3 regions of the Xenorhabdus poinarii G6 genome follow, and region 1 is predicted to be linked to each of the others. Evidence: predicted binding sites of a transcription regulator. Region 1 holds the regulator's gene; each other region holds the start of a gene.
What was found. The regulator CRP, encoded in region 1, controls carbon source genes, mostly activating them, when cyclic AMP is high. The targets are predictions, from matches to a motif close to ATGTGANNNNNNTCACAT.
Positions count from the first base shown of each region.

Region 2: the regulator CRP is predicted to act here: its motif matches at 5,219-5,236, upstream of glpT (glycerol-3-phosphate transporter).
Region 3: the regulator CRP is predicted to act here: its motif matches at 6,490-6,507, upstream of XPG1_RS12820 (NupC/NupG family nucleoside CNT transporter).

Region 1 covers NZ_FO704551.1:3,112,712-3,121,173, reverse strand. Annotated here, with positions in the region: gene yihA (ribosome biogenesis GTP-binding protein YihA/YsxC) at 1-558, opposite strand, end outside; gene ppiA (peptidylprolyl isomerase A) at 987-1,553, shown strand; gene XPG1_RS14400 (aminodeoxychorismate synthase component II) at 1,784-2,359, shown strand; gene crp (cAMP-activated global transcriptional regulator CRP) at 2,518-3,150, opposite strand; gene XPG1_RS14390 (phosphoribulokinase) at 3,643-4,512, opposite strand; gene XPG1_RS14385 (YheU family protein) at 4,583-4,807, opposite strand; gene XPG1_RS14380 (LysE family translocator) at 5,029-5,634, shown strand; gene murQ (N-acetylmuramic acid 6-phosphate etherase) at 5,667-6,572, opposite strand; gene XPG1_RS14370 (LysR family transcriptional regulator) at 7,689-8,462, shown strand, end outside.
Region 2 covers NZ_FO704551.1:2,947,459-2,955,920, forward strand. Annotated here, with positions in the region: gene XPG1_RS13700 (glycerol dehydrogenase) at 154-1,254, shown strand; gene XPG1_RS13705 (amino acid adenylation domain-containing protein) at 1,343-4,510, opposite strand; gene glpT (glycerol-3-phosphate transporter) at 5,460-6,809, shown strand; gene glpQ (glycerophosphodiester phosphodiesterase) at 7,073-8,152, shown strand; gene epmA (elongation factor P--(R)-beta-lysine ligase) at 8,230-8,462, opposite strand, start outside.
Region 3 covers NZ_FO704551.1:2,761,497-2,769,958, forward strand. Annotated here, with positions in the region: gene deoD (purine-nucleoside phosphorylase) at 316-1,032, opposite strand; gene deoB (phosphopentomutase) at 1,106-2,329, opposite strand; gene deoA (thymidine phosphorylase) at 2,408-3,778, opposite strand; gene deoC (deoxyribose-phosphate aldolase) at 3,863-4,642, opposite strand; gene XPG1_RS12820 (NupC/NupG family nucleoside CNT transporter) at 5,051-6,316, opposite strand; gene XPG1_RS12825 (TatD family hydrolase) at 6,659-7,429, opposite strand; gene XPG1_RS12830 (patatin-like phospholipase family protein) at 7,430-8,462, opposite strand, start outside.

The DNA.
Region 1 (8,462 bases):
GATTTTTTTCAAGGTGGAGAAATACTCGATCTGAACATCACCACCCAACGTGGCCAATTCCTGACGAACTTTTGCCAGTTGGCTTTTACGGGCACCGGATGCCAGTTTATCGGCTTTCGTCAGCAAAACCATGACAGGAACCTGCATCGTGACAGCCCACTCGATCATCTGCATATCCAGATCTTTGAGTGGATGGCGAATATCCATCAAAACCACCAGACCTAGCAAACATTCACGTTTTTGGAGATATTCCCCTAACGCTTTCTGCCATTTACGTTTCATCTCTTCTGGGACTTCAGCATAGCCATAGCCCGGCAAGTCGACCAAACGAATACCTTCTTCGACTTCGAACAGGTTAATCAACTGGGTACGGCCAGGCGTTTTACTGGTACGTGCCAGACTTTTTTGACGGGTCAGTGCATTCAGGGCGCTGGATTTACCCGCATTTGACCTACCGGCAAACGCGACCTCAATGCCCACATCTTGAGGCAGGTGGCGAATGTCAGGTGCACTCGTGATAAAGCGGGTCATATGATAGTTGTAGTTCTTGATGGTCAAAATGGTTATCTCCCTGGGGAATACACAAAAATTGCGCGTTGATTATACCGATAGTCGCCGTCTGTGGACAGGCGTAACTTTTTTTTGTGCATTCACATCCTTCCGTTCAGTCTGTCATAGCCAGCCTTCAAAGGTGGTATTGCTACGGGGTGAAGTGCTGCTGAATTGTTCTCATCATACTATCAAGGATTCATTAACTTCCAATTTTTGTATTTTGGTGCAGAAAACGCCGAAACTGGGGATTATTCGCAAAATAACGCTGACGAAAATATGAGAATATACAAATTAATAGGTGGATTTTCCCTTTATTCATCTAAAATACGCGTAAATGTAGGTAAATCTTTGGAACTTACTTCCGTTGGGAATTAAACTTAAACAGTTTTGTTGTTATGAGTGTATTGTTGACCTCAAAAATAAAGGAATCATCAATGTTTAAACGTATTTTTGTGTCGCTTGTGACGGCATGTGCTATCAGTGCAATAACTGTCCCGGCATGGGCTGCTGAAACTCACGTAAAGCTGGTGACATCAGCGGGTGAAATCGAGCTTGAGTTAGATAGCAATAAGGCACCAATGACTACCAAGAATTTCGTTGAGTATGTCAATGAGGGATTTTATAACAACACCATCTTTCATCGTGTTATCCCGGGTTTTATGATTCAGGGAGGGGGCTTCACAAAAGAAATGAAGCAAAAGCCCACCAGAGCGCCAATCAAAAATGAAGCAGATAATGGTTTGCGTAACCTGCGTGGCACGATTGCGATGGCGCGTACCGCAGATAAGGACAGTGCTACCAGTCAGTTTTTTATTAATGTGACTGATAATGCTTTTCTTGACCACGGGCAGCGTGATTTCGGTTATGCCGTTTTTGGGAAAGTCGTAAAAGGGATGGATGTGGTTGATAAAATTGCACAAGCGAAAACAGAAAATGTTGGCCCTTACCAAAATGTGCCAGTGAAGCCTATTGTGATTTTGTCTGCTAACATTGAGCCTTAACTGATCAGGCAGAAGACGGTAGCCAGATAATCTGGGTATCGTCTATTCTTCTCTCCCCCTGTTCTCCGTAGTTTCTCCATACCACTATTTTAAAAATGCTTCTGTGGTATGATTAGCCCCCCGTTGCCGGTGATATTGTTTTACCTGATTTTACCGTAATACAAAATATGTAATGCCTCGGATGAGGTAGGGCAACTTATAAAACTATAAAATCAGTAGGATATACTCCTATGTTACTCATAATAGATAACTACGATTCTTTTACATTCAATTTATATCAATATTTTTGCGAGTTAGGGACAGAAGTTCTGGTTAAACGTAATGATGAGTTACAGCTTGAAGATATTGAAAATTTGGCACCTACACATTTAGTCATTTCTCCGGGGCCGTGTACCCCAAATGAAGCAGGGATTTCGCTACAAGCAATTTCACATTTTGCAGGTAAATTGCCCATCCTCGGTGTATGCCTGGGGCATCAGGCAATCGGCCAGGCTTTTGGTGCCCGTGTGGTTAAAGCTCGTGAAGTCATGCATGGAAAAACCAGCCTGCTCCACCATAGCCAACAAGGGGTATTTAAAGGATTAGATCATCCATTGACTGTCACACGTTATCACTCTCTGGTGATTGCCGCAGAAACGCTACCTGCTTCATTTGAGGTGACGGCATGGAGTCAGCGTAATGGTGATGTGGATGAAATTATGGGAATACGTCACCGCACTTTACCGCTGGAAGGCGTGCAATTTCACCCAGAAAGCATTCTGAGTGAGCAAGGGCATGAGCTATTAAATAATTTCCTAAAATATTAATAAGATATCATTATCCACCCTTATTTTCGTGGAACGGAGATTTGGTAGGTACGATGCGGCTGAATAGGGTGATATCCCGTTGGGTGAATAGCAATAAGTCAAAAAAGCCAGTGCGAATGTCACCGATTGCACTGGCTGAGTTTCAGGTTAACTAATAGTTAACGTGTTCCATAAACAACGATGGTTTTACCATGTGCGGAGATCAGATTTTGATTCTCGAGCATTTTCAGGATACGGCCAACTGTTTCACGAGAGCAACCCACAATCTGTCCAATTTCCTGACGTGTGATTTTGATCTGCATACCATCAGGGTGGGTCATTGCATCAGGCTGTTTAGCCAAATTGAGCAACGTTTGGGCAATACGGCCGGTGACGTCCAGAAATGCCAGGTTACCCACTTTTTCGGAAGTTGTTTGCAGGCGATTTGCCATTTGAGCAGATAAACGCATCAGAATATCAGGGTTAACCTGAATTAACTGGCGGAATTTCTTATAAGAAATTTCAGCTACCTCACAGGCACTTTTGGCTCGTACCCATGCTGTACGTTCTTGCCCCTCTTCAAACAATCCAAGTTCACCAATGAAATCCCCTTGATTTAAATAGGAGAGGATCATTTCCTTGCCTTCTTCATCTTTTATTAGGACCGCAACCGAACCTTTAACAATATAGTAAAGTGTTTCGGCTTTCTCACCTTGATGAATGAGCGTGCTCTTGGATGGATATTTGTGAATATGGCAGTGTGACAAAAACCATTCAAGAGTAGGGTCTGTTTGTGGCTTGCCGAGAACCATTCGCTTTATCCTCTGTTGTTATTCCTGCCTGTATGATGTGAGAAACTGTAGCTTCTCTTCAGGCTGTTTCTTATAAAGTCAGTAGATTAACATATTAATGTGATGAAAAACTGACAAGCGAGAATTTTATATGATTTAAAAAAATGTCAGAATGCTAACATATTGTTTTTAATTCATCATGTATCTTGCCAGCCTGGGTATGTCGTGCCATTTTTACATAATAAAATATTTATGTCTCTCTTGTATCGATTCAGCTTGTGAAATTGCTTGCAAGTTTATAAAAGGTGGTAAAGAGATACGTTCATTTAAGAACAAAAAATGGATACTGACTGAGCAATAATGCTTTAGGTTACTTTGTTTATCAATTTTTTCATCTTCGGAAATTTGATTATTATCGTCTGATTGACTGTTATAAAAATGACTAATTTATTTAAATAAAACGGGTAACGTTATTTTTGTTACCTGTTTTATTTAAATAGAATATTGCTCAGGCTATGCGATTTTTTTGCCTTCCAGTAACTGTTTAACCAGTGGTGCCATAATGAGTTCCATGGCCAGTCCCAGTTTTCCACCCGGAACGACCAGCGTATCTATACGGGAGATAAATGAACCCTGAAGCATTGCCAGTAAGTAAGGAAAGTCAATTTGGGTTAAGCCACGAAAACGGATCACGATAAAACTTTCGTCCAGTGAAGGAATGGCCTTGGCAGAGAAAGGGTTGGAAGTGTCAACGGTAGGAACTCGTTGGAAATTGATATGGGTACGTGAAAACTGCGGTGTGATATAACGAATGTAGTCATCCATTGAGCGCACCACGGAATCCATAACGGCTTCTCTGGAGTGCCCACGTTCAGTGGTATCGCGGATCAGTTTCTGTATCCATTCCAGGTTGACGATAGGCACAACACCAATCAGTAAATCAACATGGCTGGCGACACTGTGTTGCGGCGTCACAACGCCGCCATGTAGGCCCTCATAAAACAGAATATCCGTATTGGTTGATAAGGATTCCCACGGTGTAAACGTTCCCGGCAGTTGGTTATAAGGGACAGCTTCATCATAGGTATGAAGGTATTTTCGCCAGCGGCCTTCTCCTGTTTGCCCGTAGTCAAAGAACGTCTTTTCCAATGTGCTGAAATCATTAGCTTCTGGCCCAAAATAGCTGATATGCCTGCCTTGTTCTTTCGCTTTTCGGATCTCGGCGTCCATTTCAGGGCGCGTATAACGGTGAAAACTATCCCCTTCTATCAGTGCGGCGGTGACGCCAAGCTGTTGGAAGATTTTGCGGAAGGCAACACTGGTCGTTGTTGTTCCCGCACCACTGGAGCCAGTAATTGCAATGATAGGATGTTTGACAGACATGAAAACTCCTTATCAATCAAATTGATGGATTATATTATTTTAATCAGTCTATTAGCGTGAACCGAACAAGTCAGATGTCATGGCGGAGCATGTCTTTGGGCATGATATTGACGGTTTCATGTAACTCAGACCATACCAGCAGAACGTCACCTCGTTCAAGTTGACGTTTGATGTCCTGTACTTTTTGTTCAAGTGTTTTTTCCTGTTCACCGTAGTCAGTACCTTCCCGTAAGACAAAACTTTCAATGAGATTGAGGAGTGTATCAGCTTCCAATTGTTGCCACGGGATAATCATTGTTATTGCTCCTGATGAGGTTGTTATGGTGTTGAAAATGAGGCACTAACTATTCGGGAAGGGACAAAAATGGTTGCAGATGAGGATTGCTCACCCCCTTACAGGATAAAAATGCGTATTCATCGTGAATTGATTTCATGATTTAGTCATCTTGTGTGCTGAAAGCCATACTGTTATTTTCTCGACAGGAAATGTCAACTCTGGGTTAGGGAAATCTAACAATGACCGCAAGTCTGCTTTTTTCACTCAGTACATTTATGTTTATTTCTGCTGTCACGCCTGGCCCCAATAATTTGTTGCTGACATCATCAGGCGCGAATTTTGGTCTTCGTCGTTCTATTCCACTTTATCTGGGGATTATGCTGGGGATGCAGACCATGTTGTTGCTGTCTGCGTTTGGTGTTGCTGCGCTTTTACTGCTTTATCCGGCCATACATACGGGGTTGAAGGTGCTCGGATGCTTATATTTATTATGGCTGGCCTGGAAAACAGCCATGTCGCATTACAAGCGATTGGACACCATAGAATTGACAGGGAAACCAACCCAAATCTATCAGGGCTGGTTGTTACAGTTTCTGAACCCGAAAGCATGGCTGATGGGATTGGGAGCCGTCAGTAGTTACAGCCTGCCGGGGTCATTATATGGCTACTCTATTTTAGCAATTAGCGTTGTGATGTTAATCTCCAATGCACTTGCTGGTGCAATCTGGCTGGTTCTCGGTTCATTGATTGGGCAGTTATTGGGAAGCCGCCGTGCGTGGTTTATGTTCAATATCACAATGGGTATCCTGACGGCGGCTTGTGTGCCTTTAATCTGGTTTGGGTGATCGGGATTTAACTCCTTTAAAAAGGGTGGCGATCATCGGTTTAGCGGGATGGCAGGCCGGATAAACCCGTGATGTTTTGCCAATAAAGCGCCGGCTTCTTCGGCACTGACGCCCGCTAAAATCATAACGATGGCAGTCTTGCAATGACCGTTACCGTCTTTGAGAGCTTGCTCAGCGGTCTCTTTGCTGCATTCGGTGGCAGTCATGACAATATTTTTCTGTCGTTCGATCAATTTGGCATTAGTGGCTTCCACATCCACCATCAAATTGCCATACACCTTTCCCGTGCGGATCATGGCACCTGTTGTGATCATATTTAAGATGAGTTTTTGTGCGGTACCTGCTTTCATACGGGAAGAGCCTGTTACCACTTCCGGGCCGACTATGGGGATAATGGCAATCTCGGCCAATTGTGCCATCGGGCTGTCTGGATTGCAGCAGATACCGGCGACGGTAGCACCAACTGACTTGGCATATTCCATCGCGCCCAAGACATAAGGTGTTCGACCACTGGCCGCGATCCCGACCACAATATCTTTTTGATTAACGTGGTGTTCTTGAAGATCCTTTACGCCTAATTGCTTATTATCTTCTGCATTTTCGACCGCGTTCAAAATAGCCTGATGCCCTCCGGCAATGAGGCCGATGACTTGCTCCGGTTTTGTACCGTAGGTCGGTGGGCATTCACTGGCATCCAAAATGCCCAGACGCCCGGAAGTTCCGGCGCCAATGTAGATCAAGCGGCCGCCCTGACGAAATTTTTCGGCGATGGTGTCAACTAACTCGGCAATTTTTGGCAGATTTTTTTCGACCGCGATAGCCACTTTTTTATCTTCATCGTTAATAACACGTAACATATCGAGCGTGGATAACGTATCAATATTGGTACTGGCGGGATTGCGACTTTCAGTGACCATCTGATTGAGATCGATTTTCATTATTTTTTTCCAGCTATGTTTTTGGCGACATTTTTCCGGTTAGGGATCGGGAAGAGAACATCAATAACTGATTATCGTACAGATTATTGGGATGATCCCCAATATATTTATCGGGTCACGTATTCAATATGGGGATTGTGAGTTTTATGATGTTTCGCCCATTGCTGTTGATAACACGAAAACTCATCTGATGATCTTGAGCGTAGATAATATTGGAATGACCAAGTTTAATTTATTAAATAGACAATCAAAAAAATCTTAGGATTATTTATGATGGATATTAATTCTGAGTGCAACATTAAAATGAAATTGACTAATGTTAAGCATGTTAATGCGGTGTTGTGATTAGATCATAGGTTTCAACATAATGGTTTCACAAAATCATCCCTAATACAGACGATTCCGATATAAAAAATAGCCGTAACTTGGAATAATGTGGAATGGATTTTTATCAGTGACAACAACACGAAAAACCAGCCATCACGCGTACTATGATTTACTAATGTGCTATTTTTAGTCTGTATTATACTCGTTTTATGATGTGAATATCGTGATTACTCATATTTAATGACATGTTTTTAATTAACCTAATTTCTGATTAACACGTAATAAGAGTAAATTGAAATGTGGTGATAAAAATAAAAGATTAGCTAAAGGAAAATAATAAAATAAGCAGGAATTGTCTGTGATTGGTTGCATTGTACGAGTAGGTCAGCTATATATTTTTTCTTTATGTTTGATAATTAAATTATTTACGCCATAGTTTCTTAGTATGATATTTTTTATTTTATGGTTTTTGATTTTTTCGTTGGGGATTGCTGATAAATAAAAGTTATCAACTGATAACTGATTTTTCATTTTTTCTTAGCGGTTACCATAAAACAAGAGGTCATATTAATGAGTATTGTAAGATGTAAACGCTGTATTAATTACATTTGTTATTATTTTTTAATGTGATTAGTGCGCCATAATAATAAATATTTTGCTTATTGAAACCTTATTAACTAACATTTTTACAGTTGACGAGAGGAAATTTTGGCAAAACGTTAAGTGAAAATGCTATCACCATGAATCTGTATGTTTTGTAGCGATTTAACAATCATTGGGCGAAAGAACATGGATATACGCAATCTTGAAGCTTTTATCGTTTTGGCTGAGACGCTTAATTATCATAAGGCTTCAGAAAGGCTTTATCTTTCTCAGCCGGCCTTGACGAAGAAAATACATGGGTTGGAAGATATTCTTGGTGCTTCACTATTCACAAGGGGGCCAAATGGAACAAGATTGACAGATTTCGGACAGAAAACGTTGGAAAATGCCAGAAAGCTCTTAACTCACTATGAACACTTTAAAAGTCAGGTTCATTTTGATTCGAAAGAAGATGTTGTCAGGCATTTATATGTCGGCTCATGTTTCCCTATTCACAACTATACTCAAATAGAGAAACAACTTGTGGAGAATAAAGGGAATGTTGTTTTAGCATTAGTGACGGGGTTATCTGTTGAGCAGCAGTTAAGTTTATTGAATGCAGGGATGTTGCATGTTGCGGTCATACCTATGGCCTCTATTGCCTCGTTAGAGCCGAAAAAGACGTTTACAGAGAGGTTAGTGTTTATTTTTAGGAAAAAAAGCAACTTGATATCTAAATTTAAGATAGCGTTCAGTAAATTCGGGAATGAGATTAAACCGGCTAATTCATCAGGGAAAAATGAAGCTGTTGAGTTAACAGACTATCTTAATGTTTTTCCTATTTATACTGGTGATAATATGCATTTGTTATTAAAAACAAATGATATTATGTTGATTATTGAGATGATTACAAAAAATAATTTTTACACCTTTGTGCCTAAGCGAATCATTAGTTCGATTCCTGATTATTATATGAACTTG
Region 2 (8,462 bases), 170 kb from region 1:
TTGCTCATAATTTATCAACCTATTTTGCCGTATAGTGTTGACGGGCAGGTAGGCACAGACTTGAGTATGAAAACGGTCTGTCACCTGCGCCATGCCAGTATCCAGTATTGTGACACTCCATGCCTAGTATCCAGTGAAGAAGGAATATCTCTTATGCTAAAAGTGATCCAGTCTCCATCCAAATATATTCAGGGGCCCGGTGCGTTATCTCACATTGGCCAATATACCAAAATGCTTGCGGACCATGTCTTCGTGATCGCTGATAATTTTGTCATGAACCTGATTGGGGATACCGTTAGTAAAAGCTTAGACGAGCACGATGTGACGAGTTATTTTGAACTGTTCAACGGTGAATGCAGCCGCAATGAGATCCATCGCTTATCGGCCATTCTATTGGAGCATCAATGCCAGGCCGTTATCGGGATCGGAGGCGGAAAAACACTTGATACGGCCAAAGCTGTTGCACACGATGCCAAAATCCCGGTGATTATTTCACCTACCCTCGCCTCAACAGATGCACCAATCAGTGCCCTGTCTGTCCTCTACACTGAACTCGGTGAATTCGACAGTTATCAATTTTTCCCGCAAAACCCCGATATCGTGCTGATGGATACCAATATCATTGCCAAGGCGCCGGTTCGTCTGTTTGTCGCAGGTATGGGGGATGCCCTCGCGACCTATTTTGAAGCACGGGCTAGCAGTATCGCTCATAAACCTACCATGGCTGGCGGGGCAACCTCCACCACCGGTTTAGCGCTGGCAAAACTGTGTTATGAGACTTTACTGGCAGAAGGTTACAAAGCAAAACTGGCCGTCGAAGCGGACGTCAGTACACCCGCAGTGGAAAATATTGTTGAGGCAAATACTTATCTCAGTGGTATCGGTTTTGAAAGTGCGGGCTTGGCGGCAGCCCACGCCATCCACAATGGCTTTACCGTACTGGAAGAGTGCCATCACCTCTACCATGGTGAAAAAGTGGCCTTTGGGACGCTGGCACAATTGATCTTGGAAAATAGCGCCAGTGAAGAATTGGAAACGGTGCTCGATTTCTGTGTCCAAGTCGGTTTGCCTGTCACACTGGAGCAATTGGGTTTACGTGATAATGAAAAACTGAATCAAAAAATCATGCAAGTTGCCATCGCAAGCTGTGCCGAAGGTGAAACCATACATAATATGCCATTTGCTGTCACACCTGAGCAAGTTTACGCCGCCATTTTAGCCGCCGATCGCATAGGCAAAGATTGGCTGTATTAAACAGCCGAAAGATGGGCATGTCCCACCGGAACATGCCCAGCATTTACTTGACAATATCAGCCAGCAATCTCTCGCTGGTTGGTTTCAGTTAGCTGTTCCAGCCTACCACCTGCTGCTTAAAACGTTCTGAAAGCGCAGCCGGTAAGAACCCGGTCCGAATCAGATAGCGTAATACCTGATGAATATACTCAGCGGTCATTGCCGGGCAACGGATACCGCTTCCCGCTAATCCCGCCAGCGTATTTTTCAGTTCCAGTTCAGGCTGGATTTCATCAAGATAAGCCGGATCGAGCGCACGATAAGGTCTTTCTGTCATCTCCCTGATCAGGGGGCTCAAGGGATACAATGGATGCGTATCATCCAGCGCCAGGATCTTATCTTTCCCCTCATCGAAGGGGACAGGATCAAGGATATAACCAAAATCCCGTACCCAGTCGAAAAATTGCCGGATAGTGATTGGCTCAGGGTTAAACAGGTTAAAGTATTTTCCATTGGACGCCGGTTGCTTAGAGAGATGCACCAGTGAAGCCGCCACATAATCAACCGGTGTAATATCAAGTAATAGCGCATGGTCAGGGTAAAACCCCATGGCTAAATACCCCTTAAGGGAGGCAAGCAGATAATCATTCCTCTGTGCCGCACCTGTTCGGGTATGCCCGAGGATCAACCCTGGCCGATAAATGCTCACGGGCACACCTCTGTGACGGGCAAGATTAATGATCCCCTCCGAAACCCATTTGCTGCCCGAATAACCGGAAGGATCACGTATCGGCTCACTCATGGCGCGATCATCTTCCAGATAGGGACGAGGTGATTCGGTAGCAAACAGCGCGTTCACGGAAGAGACATAGTGAACATGTTTCAAACGCGCAGTACACGCCAGCGCCAGAACGGTCCGAGTTCCCTCAACGTTAGTGCGTTTCAGGGCGCTATAAGGATAGATGAAATTAACCCATGCCCCATTGTGGTAAATAACATCAATCTGTTCGGCCAATTGTGCCCACGCGCCCGGCAATAACCCAAAATGCGGTTGTCCCAAATCACCAATAACAAAATCGACGCGATCAAGGCGGTTACCGACGTCAATCTGGTAATGTTTAAGTCCGGCCTTGATCCTTTCACGAGCATGCTCTTCATCCGGTGCACGGCATAAGCAAATCACTCTGGCGGACGTTTGTTTCAATAATTGCTCCAGTAAATGCAACCCAAGATATCCCGTCGCACCTGTCAGTAATACGTTGTCTGGCTGATACCAATGGGCATGAGCTAACCCATCAGAACGTATCTCATCTTGCAGATAAACCTCTTTTCTGAGTGTCTCAGCATGCTGACGAATTAAGACTTCACTGTGATATGTGCCTACCGGCTGCGCAGAGTTTGCCGGGCTTACAGTCATCATTTCATCCAAAATGGCGGCGATTCTGGCCACTGTCGGCTCTACATAGATAGCAGAAATCGGCAGCCTCATTGCAAACGCGTTTTCAATCTGTTCTACCATACGAGTCACCAGAAGAGAGTGCCCCCCGATGTGGAAGAAATCGTCCGTGATACCAAATGCATCCGTCGCCAGTAAACCACACCAAATCTGATAAACGCATTTTTCTGTTTCAGTGTGTGGGTGTACCACGGCGTAGCTGGCCTTTAATCGTTCCGCCACGTCTTCCAATCGCTTTTTATCTCTTTTGCCACTGCTTGTCTGCGGAATATAAGGAATACGGTAATATTCAGTCGGTATCCAGGCTTCATGCAGGACGTCCCTGAGAGCAATCCGAGTCTGATGCACCCAATCCTCCGGCACCACCCGATTTGGATTAAACAAGACAAATGCTTGGATCTTGGCAACATCACCACGGCCAGCAACCCGGGTAATGGCATCCTGTACACCATTTTGTTTTCTCAATGCAATTTCTATCTCACCTAATTCGATGCGATATCCCCGCACTTTCACCTGATCATCTTGTCTCCCCATGTAAATAAGGGAGCCGTCTTCAAGCATACACCCCATATCCCCTGTCAGATAAGCTCTTTTCCCTTTTTGCGTCACATCGGGGACGTACCTTTTGGCGGTTTCCGTTGGGTTATTACGATAACCGGCGGTGACCCCCAATCCACCGATGAGAATTTCTCCCACGGTTCCTTTGGAAACCGGCTTCAGATGTTTATCCACAATCGTAATACTGGTGCCTGGAATTGGCTCACCCAACTGGACCTTATCGCCTTTTTTCATGCGGAAGGCGGTTGACCAGATAGTCGTTTCCGTTGGGCCATAGACATTCCATAGTGTGCTGCCCGTGGCGGTCAGTCGGTCTGCCAAATCCTGTGACAACGCTTCACCTCCGCACAGCATGACCAGCGTTGGACGTGGCGTCCAGCCAGCGTTCAGTGCCATTGACCAGGTCACCGGTGTTGCCTGGACGTAAGTGAATTGTGGATCGTCCAGGATTTCAGACAATGCCATTGCGTCACGCTGAGTATCAATTGAAGCAATGTAGATACTTCCGCCATGAACGATGGTCAGCAGCAGTTCCAAAACAGAGATATCAAACGAGAACGTCGTCAACGCCAACATATGGTCACGCTGACGGATTGACAACAACTGGCCAAACGCGCACAGACAAGCGGTTAGATTATCATGCTGTACTTGTACCGCTTTCGGCAATCCTGTGGAGCCTGATGTAAACATCACATAAGCAGGGTGATCCCCCAACGCCGGGATATCAATATCTTCTGCGACTTCCACCTGAACGGCCTGATTCAGGAGCGTCCCCATAGGAATGTATGTTGATGCCTGTAGCCTCGCCGACACAGTATCATCAGAAACCAAAATACTTTCCGGCAGGCTGGCGAGAATATCATTCAGCCGTTTTTCCGGCATCAGGGTATTCAAAGGGATATATACCGCGCCAATTCGCCAGATTGCCTGCATAGTGACAAACCATGAGATACCCCGCTGAGCCGCAATCGCCACATTGCTGCCCATTGTGACTCCGTGATGGCGTAAAACCTGTGCCGCACGCTTTATGCGCTGATCCAATTCACCAAACGTCAACGTCTCATATGGATCAGAGACAGCAACGTCATTGGGTATACTTTTTGCCACCTCCGATAGCCGGGCCGGGACGTTCTTAAACCACGGTTCTAACGTTGCTGTTATCTGACTGATATGACTATTAAATTCAGTGTCCACAGTCGGAGAGTTTTTTTGCCCAGTCGTCAATGCTGTGTGTAATATTGCCTTGTGTGTGTCAGTATTCATAATGATGTTCTCATTCTGAGCCTGATGTATTTCATCACTTTTTATGATGAATAGAGGCATCAGTGCGGGTAGTCGTTATCTTTCAGTTGTTGCCTACACGCAGTATGTTCAAATACCTTATGTTGACATTCACTGAATCAGAAAAGTAAATTGCAGAAAAATTGCGAATTTAATAAAGATATTAATGAGTAATTTTTTATTAATTAAACGTTCAACTTATATAATATATTGAGTTATTCATTGGAAGACAGAGAGTATTACGCCAATACAATCCACAACAAAAACTCAATATACTGATATTATTGTATTTTTTAGCAAAATGGTCATCCATCCTACTTGAAGACTGCGGTCAGAGCACGAATAACCATTTGTAGTAAAATCTATTATTTTTAAATTTAATTTCAAACACTTTATTTATAGCTTCGTTATAAAAAACGCCAAGCAGGTAAATAAAAATAAATTCATATTAATAACTTTAAATATTATTTTCAATAATACTATCAGAGAAATGACACAACCTGTTGAAAATAGCGGGCAGCAAGCCATCCCACCATTGGTTAAATTATATTTAATATATTAATATTTATATCAGTCACATTTATATCGCGCTATAGTAACGATATCAGCCAAATATCCCCAAAATGAATGCGCTTTTGTTCGTTAAAAAACATAAAGTAAATTTAAATAAACGACAGGCAAAGACAGTTATTGTGATATATATCACATTAATACCATCAAATTATATTTTAAAAAAGCCCCGGATCACTCAGAATCACCGACCTAAGAGATTATCGCTATTATGCCGGCGATATTGCTCAATAATATAAGGCTGTTTTAGCCGATTCTATATAAAAAATAAACAATCCATTCTTTTCGTTAATTACACGTACATTCACTGTGTAATCTCAGTGATGTACTCATACAGACAGAAGTCACGTGGAGAAAAAACATGTTAAGCATTTTTAAGCCGTCGCCTCATCAGGCTCGGTTGCCCGCACCAGAAATAGATCCACTCTATCGTCGTTTACGCTGGCAAATTTTTATGGGGATATTCTTTGGCTACGCAGCTTACTACCTGGTCAGAAAAAACTTTGCGCTGGCTATCCCGGCTCTAATCGATCAGGGGTTTTCTAAAGGGGATCTTGGTTTCGCGCTATCCGGTATTTCAATTGCTTACGGATTTTCGAAATTCATTATGGGGTCCGTTTCTGATCGCTCGAATCCACGCGTTTTCTTGCCCGCGGGTTTGCTGATGGCAGCGGCAGTGATGCTATTTATGGGGTTTGTGCCGTGGGCTACGTCCAGCATTGCCATTATGTTTGTTATGCTGTTCCTCTGCGGTTGGTTTCAGGGAATGGGCTGGCCTCCTTGTGGCCGAACCATGGTTCACTGGTGGTCACAGAAAGAACGCGGTCAAATTGTCTCTATCTGGAACTGTGCCCATAACGTTGGCGGAGGCGTTCCTCCATTACTGTTCATGTTGGGGATGGCCTGGTTCAATGACTGGAAAGCCGCGTTCTATATGCCGGCATTTGCCGCGATCCTGGTGGCCATCATCGTTTTCGCCTTAATGCGTGATACACCTCAATCGTGTGGTTTACCGCCAATTGAAGAATACAAAAATGACTATCCACCTGATTATTCGGAAAAAAATGAAAAAGAACTGACGGCAAAAGAAATTTTCATGCAGTACATTTTGCCCAATAAATTGCTGTGGATGATCGCTCTTGCCAACGTATTTGTCTACTTGCTGCGCTACGGTATTCTTGATTGGTCACCCACTTACCTGAAAGAAGTCAAACACTTTGCCATAAATAAATCGTCCTGGGCTTACTTCCTCTATGAATATGCCGGTATTCCGGGCACGCTATTGTGCGGCTGGATGTCTGACAAAGTGTTCAAAGGCAATCGTGGTGCAACCGGCGTATTCTTTATGGTACTCGTCACTATCGCAACGATTGTCTTCTGGTTGAACCCGGCGGGTAACCCGAATATCGATATGCTCTGTATGCTGGTCATCGGTTTCCTGATTTATGGTCCAGTTATGCTGATTGGCCTGCATGCTCTGGAGCTGGCACCGAAAAAAGCGGCAGGCACAGCAGCAGGTTTTACCGGGCTGTTCGGCTATCTGGGCGGCTCGGTGGCGGCCAGCATTATTGTCGGTTACACCGTTGACTTTTTGGGTTGGGATGGCGGTTTTGCGGTCATGATCGGCGGTAGTATCCTCTCGGTTATTTTGCTTCTGTTTGTTATGTTAAGTGAAAAGAAACACAAGCAAAAAATGATTCATTCAAGCTAATAATGATCTGAAAACGTCATTAAAAAACCTATTAATTGCAGTGTAATAACAGTTGCACTGCAATTCATTAATATGATTTTCAATCGCGATCTGGATTTTTTAAAAGCTGAATCATCAACGCGATTTAATTATTTTATTCATTTAATCACCGAGCGTATTAAACGAAGTATAGATAGCGTTTAAAGAAAAATATTTATGTCATAAAACTGTGATATATCACTGGTAAAATTCATTTCCAAGATTGAATTACATGGAGAATCCCAATGCAGCCCCCCATTAAAGCAATGATGGCCGGTATTCTGTTAGCATCATCAATGTCAGGAATTGCCCAGGCAGCTGAGAATAAAATTGACATCGCACATCGTGGCGCCAGCGGTTATTTGCCTGAACATACCTTACCGGCTAAAGCAATGGCCTATGCACAAGGTGCTGATTATCTTGAGCAAGACTTGGTCATGACGAAAGACGACCAGCTTATTGTCTTGCACGATCACTATCTCGATCGCGTCACCGATGTCGCAGAACGTTTTCCAGACCGCGCCCGTCGTGACGGTCGCTATTATGCCATCGATTTTACCTTACCTGAAATTAAGTCACTGAAATTCACCGAAGGTTTTGATATCAAGGATGGCAAAAAAGTCCAAAGCTACCCCGGCCGTTTTCCAATGGGACAATCAGATTTCCACATTCATACCTTTCAGGAAGAGATTGAATTTATACAAGGGATGAATAAATCCACAGGTAAAAACATAGGGATCTATCCTGAAATTAAAGCGCCGTGGTTTCATCGTCAGGAAGGCAAAGATATCACAAGCAAGGTGCTGGAAGTCCTGAAAAAATATGGCTATACCAAAAAGAGCGATAACGTTTATCTGCAATGTTTTGATGCCAATGAACTCAAACGCATCAAAAATGAGTTAGAACCGAAACTGGGCATGGATCTGAAACTGGTTCAGCTTATCGCTTACACTGACTGGCAGGAAACTTACGAACAAAAACCAGACGGTCAATGGCAGAATTACAGCTATGAATGGATGTTTAAACCAGGTGCGATGAAAGAAGTGGCAAAATATGCCGATGGCATTGGCCCTGATTATCACATGCTTATCGCCAGTAATTCTACCCCAAACCACATCAAGTTGACCGGGATGGTCAAAGAAGCTCACGCTAACCATCTGGTGGTTCATCCCTATACGATCCGTATCGATCAATTACCCCAATATGCCACCAGCGGCGACCAATTGTTCGATATTGTTTTCGACAAAGCGAATGTCGATGGCGCATTCACCGATTTCCCTGATTTGGCTGTGAAGTTCCTGAAAAAACATCACGAGCACAAATAGTCAGGACGGATATTGACAAAAATAAAGGGGCAGTCCGAGACGACCCCTTTATTGCTAACGGCATTGAGTATAAATTGTCATGCATTCCCGACCGGAAACGCGATGACTTCACTAATCCGCTGCGCCTTCAACGCCAGCATAACCAGACGATCCACGCCCATTGCGACCCCCGAACATTCGGGTATCCCGTCAGCAAGGGCAGCAAGCAGGTGTTCATCAATAGGCAGAACAGGCATTCCCTTCGCTTCACGTTTACGGTTATCCTGTTCGAAACGGAGACGCTGTTCATGGCTGTCAGTCAGTTCACGAA
Region 3 (8,462 bases), 350 kb from region 1:
TTTCAGGTGATAAAACTACTTATGCGCCTTAACATCATATTAAATATGAATTTTTGTCAAAAAGTACGTGTGGCGAGTAGTGTATTTTACTAATAATTTTTTTATTTTGGGTTATTACCCTGAATTATATCAAGCGATGTTTAGTAGTTTAGTATCTTAATTGGCATCGCTTTTTGCTTTGTTTTATTTTCCTGAAAAAACCACCCATTTATTAATGAATAAAATAACCATTTCACCCAATAAATAAAAAGCCCCTTCCATTATTGGAAAGGGCTTATCATTTTTTAATGATGCACGAAAACAAGTTATGTTTTCTTAATTATCACCCATCAAAATAGACTCAAGGGCAATTTCAATCATGTCATTAAACGTAGTCTGTCGTTCTTCGGCCGTGGTTTGTTCGCCCGTACGAATATGATCAGAAACAGTACAAATTGTCAGTGCTTTTGCACCAAATTCAGCAGCAACACCGTAAATACCAGCGGCTTCCATTTCAACACCCAGAATGCCGTATTTTTCCATGACATCGAACATCTGAGGATCAGGTGAATAAAACAGATCAACAGAGAAAATGTTACCAACACGTGCGTTGATATTTTTCGCTTTCGCCGCATCCACCGCATGACGAACCAGCTCAAAATCAGCAATCGCTGCAAAATCGTGATCTTTAAAACGCTGGCGGTTGACTTTGGAATCAGTACAAGCGCCCATACCAATCACAACATCACGAATTTTAACGTCTTCGCTGACTGCGCCACAGGAACCAATACGGATGATTTTTTTAACACCAAATTCAGTGATCAATTCTTTGGCGTAAATAGAGCAAGATGGAATCCCCATTCCATGACCCATAACAGAAATGCGGCGGCCTTTATAAGTCCCGGTGAAACCGAGCATACCGCGAACATTGTTCACCTGACGGGCATCTTCCAGATAAGTTTCTGCGATGTATTTTGCACGTAGTGGATCACCTGGCATCAAAACAACATCAGCAAAATCGCCCATCTCAGCATTAATATGTGGGGTGGCCATAAGTTTATTTCCTTGTTTTTATTACGTATCAATATAGGTGAGAATGTGGAGACTCATGTGTCTCCACCAAATATTAAAACATTACCTTACCGTGCTCCATCGGTGTCAGACCGAAGTATTTTGCAACAGTCTGACCAATATCGGCGAACGTTTCACGATGCCCCAATGAACCCGGCTTAATTTTCTCCCCGTAAACCAGCACCGGGATATGCTCACGGGTATGATCAGAACCCGCCCAGGTTGGGTCACAACCATGATCAGCCGTTAAGATCAGGATGTCGTCTTCTTTCACTAATTTCAGCATTTCGGGCAAACGGCGGTCAAACAACTCGAGTGCTGCCGCGTAACCCGCCACATCACGACGGTGACCGTAAGAAGAATCAAAATCAACGAAATTGGTAAATACGATGGTGTTATCTCCCGCCTGCGCCATTTCAGCCAGTGAAGCATCAAACAGCGCATCAATGCCCGTGGCCTTGACCTTTTTGGTGATCCCGACATTCGCGTAAATATCGGCAATCTTACCAATGGAAACAACTTCCCCCTGCTTTTCATCAACTAATTTTTTCAGAATAGTGGGCGCCGGTGGCTCAACAGCCAGGTCATGGCGGTTGCCAGTACGCTGGAAATGACCGACTTTGTCACCCACAAATGGACGGGCAATCACGCGACCAATGTTATATTCACCAAGATTCAACTCTTCACGGGCAATTTCACACAGTTCATACAAGCGATCCAGGCCAAATGTCTCTTCATGGCAGGCAATCTGGAAAACGGAATCCGCCGAGGTGTAGAAAATCGGTTTACCAGTTTTCATATGTTCTTCACCCAGTTTATCCAGGATCACGGTGCCTGAAGAGTGACAGTTCCCCAGATAACCCGGCAAATTAGCGCGTTCGACCAGTTTATCCAGCAACGCTTGTGGGAAGCTGTTTTCTTCATCGTGGAAATAGCCCCAGTCAAACAAAACTGGAACACCGGCAATTTCCCAATGGCCTGACGGCGTGTCTTTACCAGAAGAAAGTTCACTCGCGTAACCATAAGCGCCAATAATTTCGGCATCGTTATCCAAACCAATCGGAAAAGTTCCACAAGATTCTTCCGCGGCCTTACCCAATCCCAGGCGGCTTAGGTTTGGCAAATGCAGTGGCCCTTGACGGCCGATATCAGCCTCACCACGGGCACACCATTCTGCAATATGCCCTAACGTGTTAGATCCCTTATCACCAAACTTTTCCGCATCCGCACTTGCGCCGATACCAAAGGAATCCAATACCATGATGAATGTACGTTTCATTATTTTCTCCTGCGTCAATTCACGCTATTCATGCGGAAATTGCCCGCTATTAAAATCGATTTTCAATTCTTGCCTGATTTATCCAATGATATGACGATAAATCATGGGTGTGGTGGCTTGTGTTTCTGTCTCATTAAACGCAATGTCTTTAAAAACAAAGGCATTACGGACGGTTTCTGCGGCTTCATGCCAATCATGTTCACTGTTAGCGTGGAGCATGGCCAACGGTGTATCCGCCGTCACTTCTGTGCCCAGGGCAACGATCTCACTGAGCCCCACACTGTAATTAATCGGGTCAGCCGCCTTACGACGCCCGCCCCCCAATGCAACAACCGACATGCCCAACGATCGGGTATTCATTTCGGCAATGATACCACTTTGGCCTTCTGTGACCTGCTCAGCAAATCGCTGTCCGGCCAGTACCGGCCTGATCACGGCGGCGGTCGGCAAGTAACGGTCGTAATGGTCAACAAAATCCGTCGGTCCTTTTTGCGCGGCGACCATACGACCCAATGTTTCTGCGGCGCTGCCATTGTCTAGTACGGCCTGTAACTTACGGCGTGCATCATCACGATCACGGGCTAAATTGCCCGAAACCAGCATTTCAGCAGACAACGCCATCGTGACGTCGAATAAACGAGGATTCCGGTATTCCCCCGTCAAAAATTGAACCGCTTCACGAACTTCCAATGCATTCCCTGCGCTGGATGCCAACACTTGATTCATATCTGTCAATAGTGCGCTGGTTTTGCACCCTGCACCATTGGCGACTTCAACGAGCGATTCAGCCAGCTTTTCTGATTGTTCGTAGGTGGGCATCAATGCGCCAGAACCCACTTTCACATCCATGACCAAAGCATCCAGCCCTTCAGCCAACTTTTTACTCAAAATAGAGGCGGTAATTAAAGGGATGGAGTCAACTGTCGCCGTAATATCACGGGTTGCATAAAAACGTTTATCTGCCGGTGCTAACGCGCGGGTCTGCCCTATAATGGCAACCCCCACGTCACGAATAATGTCCCGGAAACGGTGCTCATCGGGAAAAATGTCAAAACCGGGAATAGATTCCAATTTATCCAACGTGCCCCCGGTATGCCCCAGGCCACGTCCCGATATCATTGGCACATATCCCCCACAAGCAGCCACCATTGGGCCCAGCATCAAAGAGGTGACATCCCCCACCCCCCCTGTTGAGTGCTTATCGACAACCGGGCCGGGTAAATTTAGTGCCTTCCACGCTAAAACCGTACCAGAATCACGCATTGCCAATGTCAGTGCAACGCGCTCTTCCATTGTCATATCATGGAAATAGATAGTCATCGCCAGTGCTGCTATCTGCCCTTCGGAAACCGTATTATCACGAACTCCGTTAATAAAGAAGCGGATTTCCTCTTCATTCAAAGGGTGACCATCACGTTTTTTGCGGATAATTTCCTGTGCCAGAAACAAAGCTACCTCCCAATCATGATTATCTGAAAAGAATGGCAGTCATGCCCACTATCTTAGCGTACATTCAACGCATAATTAGTGTGCTCAATAACCGTTACTCTGTTTTTGTCCCTGATACCCCAGTGTCGTCAGCAAGCTGTTCAACAAACTGGATGCACCAAAACGGAAATGACGGGCATTAATCCATTGTTCTCCCATAATACGCTCTGCCAGCGCCAGATATTGTGTTGCTTCTTCGGCGGTACGTACCCCGCCTGCGGGTTTAAAACCCACGCGATTGCCTACGTTCATATCTCGAATGACGTTCAGCATAATTTCAGCACTTTCCAGGGTGGCATTAACAGGCACTTTACCGGTTGAGGTTTTAATAAAATCAGCACCCGCTTTAATGGAAATTTCAGCGGCTTTGCGGATCAACGCGGCTTCTTTTAATTCACCCGTTTCAATAATGACTTTCAGCCAGACGCCAGATTCAGCACAGACCGCCTGACAAGCGTGAACCAAATCAAAGCCAACTTGCTCATCACCCGCCATCAAAGCGCGATAAGGGAAAACAACATCCACTTCATCAGCACCATAAGCGATAGCTGCCCGAGTTTCAGCCAGCGCAATCTCGATATCATCATTACCATGCGGAAAGTTGGTTACGGTGGCAATGCGGATATCGGGCGTTCCCTGTTCACGTAATACCTTACGTGCCAGTGGAATAAAACGTGGGTAAATACAGATCGCGGCGGTATGCCCTGCGGGGCTGTTTGCCTGACGACAAAGTGCGGTTACCGTCTCATCTGTATCGTCATCATTCAGTGTCGTTAAATCCATCAAACTCAGCGCATGCTGAGCGGCAGCGGTTAAATCGGTCATAAAACTCTCCAACGGTATGATTATCGTGACTGAATCAGTTCACTCATTCTTTTGTACGATTATTTTGCATGAACGATGATTTTTGAAGGTGATTAATCTTTAATCATTATATCTTAATCACAAACTCGTTCATTTGTTGGTGAGCGGACTTGGTTCCTTGAAGATGTTGCTACAGCCATGAGCCACGACAACAACAGAGTTCCCTCTCTCCGCGCTATAATTTTTTTTACACACCATCATTTGAACATGTAAATGAACACCAATTTGTGCTTAAAATCACGCTAAATGTATGAAGATTGCAACTGAAATCATTTTATTGTGAAATCAATCACATTAAATGCTTGCAGGAAAAACAAATGCAGGTGAGAAATCTCACCTGCATTCAATTGGATAGGTATTCCCTGCGTGTTACAACGAGAGGAAGAAGCCTGCAATGGTTGCACTCATCAAGTTAGAAAGTGAACCGGCTAATACCGCTTTCAGGCCGAAACGGGCGATATCACCACGGCGATTTGGCGCCATTCCGCCTAAGCCGCCCAACAGGATCGCAACAGAAGACAAGTTCGCGAAACCACACAAGGCAAAAGAAATGATCGCTTTCGTGTGTTCAGAAAGGACTTGCAAGCCCGCAGCCTGAACCACATTATCCGCTTTCAGGTATTCACCAAAGTTCATGAATGCCACGAATTCATTGACAACGATTTTCTGCCCGATGAAAGAACCGGCAATGGTCGCTTCATGCCAGGGAACCCCGATCAAGTAAGCAATAGGGGCAAAAACCCAGCCTAAAATCAGTTCCATCGATAATTGAGGATAATCGAACCAGCCGCCGACGCCACCTAAGAGGCCGTTCAATAAAGCGATCAACGCGGTGAAGGCCAACAGCATTGCACCGACGTTCAAAGCCAGATGCATCCCCGATGACGCACCCGATGCCGCCGCATCGATAATATTGGCAGGACGCTCGTTCTCTGAAACCAATGACATCGCATCAGCAGTATCGTGCGTTTTTTCTGTTTCCGGCACCATCAGCTTCGCAAACAACAAACCACCTGGCGCAGCCATAAACGAAGCCGCGATCAAGTATTCCAATGGAACACCCATTGATGCATAACCTGCCAGGACTGAACCGGCGACGGACGCCAGGCCACCACACATCACCGCAAACAATTCAGACTGCGTCATGGTTGCAATATAAGGACGCACAACCAGCGGGGCTTCAGTATGTCCTACGAAAATATTCGCCGTTGCAGACAACGATTCCGTCCGTGATGTGCCCAATACTTTCTGTAATCCACCACCCAGTATTTTGATCATGAGCTGCATAATGCCCACGTAATACAACACGGCAATAAGTGATGAGAAGAAGACAATGACAGGCAGAACACGCAGCGCAAAGACAAAGCCGCTGCCACCGAACAACTCAAACATTTTGTCGGAAACCAGTCCGCCAAAAATGAAATCAGTCCCTTTTTGACCATATCCAATCACGTTGGAAACACCTTTTGACATTCCTATCAGAATGTCTTTACCGGCGGGTACGTAAAGTACAAATGCCCCAATAGCGACCTGAATCAGAAAGGCGCCCAGGACAGTACGGATTTTAATGGCTCGATAGTTACTGGAGAAAAGCACTGCGATAAAAATCAGTACTGCCATCCCGATCAGGCTCATAAGGAGTTGCATTGGAAGAATCCCTGTTCACTGAATAAATAATAAAGAAATATGCCAGTTACTTTATAAATTCCTACTGACATTGTGTGTGCGCCGATTATACCTAGTACCAAAAAAGAACAAGCAACTAACATCACAAATTATTGCAGCAAAAAGTAATATAAACACAAAAAATGAGATCTAAATCACATAAATCCATTTAGTTTCAGTGGGATTAGATAATTTAACGGAAAAAAAGGGGAAAAAGAGGATAAATAGGCAAGGTTTATAAATTAAACATTATTAATGTTTACAATGTCCTCCATCAATTTGAGCCAGTCCCAATAAGTACTCAAACATCACTCAGGCAATGGCGAATAACGTCACACTATTTTGATAAATTTGACGGGCAATATCATCTGGCCGCTCTTGACGCAGTTGACACAATACAGAAAAAACCTGTGCCACCCTTTCTGGCCGGTTAGGCTGTCCCTGAAACCCCGATAATGGCATGTCAGGCGCATCCGTTTCCAAGACCAACGATGACAAAGGTAATTGTGAAATGGTGTGACGTGTTTTTTGCGCCCTGTCGTAAGTGATTGTTCCTCCGACGCCAATGTAAAATCCCAGCCGAATAAAGGCTTGAGCCTGAGATAAACTGCCTGAAAAACCATGAATAACCCCGGTTCGTGGTAACTTATGCTTTCTCAACATCGCGGCCAACTGATCATGACTTTTTCTGGCGTGGAGGATCACGGGTAACTCATGTTGTTTCGCCAGCATTAGCTGTGCACCTAACAGGCTTTTCTGCTTTTCAAACTGCGGATCGGGCATGAAAAGATCAAGCCCAATTTCGCCCACGGCGACACATTTAGCTTCTTTTTTCTGTAGTTTCTGATCCAACGCCACTAAATGCATTTCTTGGTGTTCAGCAACATAGAGCGGGTGTAAACCAAATGCCGCATAGATTGAAGAATACGTTTCAGCCAACGCAGAAACGCTCTGGAAGTGCATGTGGCTCACCGTGGGAACGATTATTTTCTCCACCCCCATTTGTCTGGCTTGTTCCAGGCTCGCTATTTCATCACCCGCAAAAGGGGGAAAGTCAAAATGGCAATGTGTATCAATAAACATCTACTTATTGTCTGAGTTGTCCATCATCATGGTTTCTGTCGTGTGTCCGTGTTCCATGCTATCAGATACAGACGATCCCACTATCGGATAAGTGTCGCAGGTGTTCAGAAAACGGTTTCTTCGGAAACAGTGATGCTTGACCTCCTCAGGATGTAACTTCATGCGGCTTACTCCATAATTCTTACATTCTTCATACCCAAATTTTCTTTCTACAAAAGTATGGCCAATTGTCGCCAGAAAATACCGTCCACAACGCCGTCCCAAATGGTAATCCTGATGTAGTGCGCTGAAACTGCTTCCCAGAGCCATCGTCGCTAAGGGAGCAGGCGGGTAGATTTCAAAGATTTGGACATCATTCGGTGGGTTTTTTATAAATTTATGTGTCCGGCGGTAACTTTCTGCATGACGGCTGATCATCTTGACCATTTTTTGTAAGCTACTGGTCTCTAACCAGCGCTTCATACGCTTAATCCACTGAGGGGTATAATAAAGTTGTGAAGGAACTGTCCGAATCACGACAATCGTATCCGCGCCGCGCCGATAGGCTTCCTGCACAGGAATCGCATCGCCAATACCGCCATCCTGGTAAACCACATCATCCAGAGTAACCCCATTACGGTAAAACCCCGGAATCGCACTTGACGCTTTGATAATATCCATCCAATTCTGAGCGTCAGGATGCAGGTAAACCGGCTCAAAATTATCCGCACGGCAAGCGCACATATAGAATTCACGCCCGGACTCAAACTGACGCATTGCAACAGGGATATTGAGTGGCAATTGCGCAGAAATTGTCTCAATATACCAATCCAGATCGATGAGATGCCCGCCGCGTACAAAACGTAATGGATTAAAGAAGGCGGGATCGGTGGTATAACGGTTAATCACTTTACGTGCATAACCGCGCTGACCGCAAAGGTAGGCGGAAATGTTTTGGGCTCCCGCCGATGTCCCAAGAAACAGTTCAAACGGATTAAAATTAAGACGGAGAAATTCATCTAAAACACCCGCGGTAAAAATTCCCCGTTGCCCC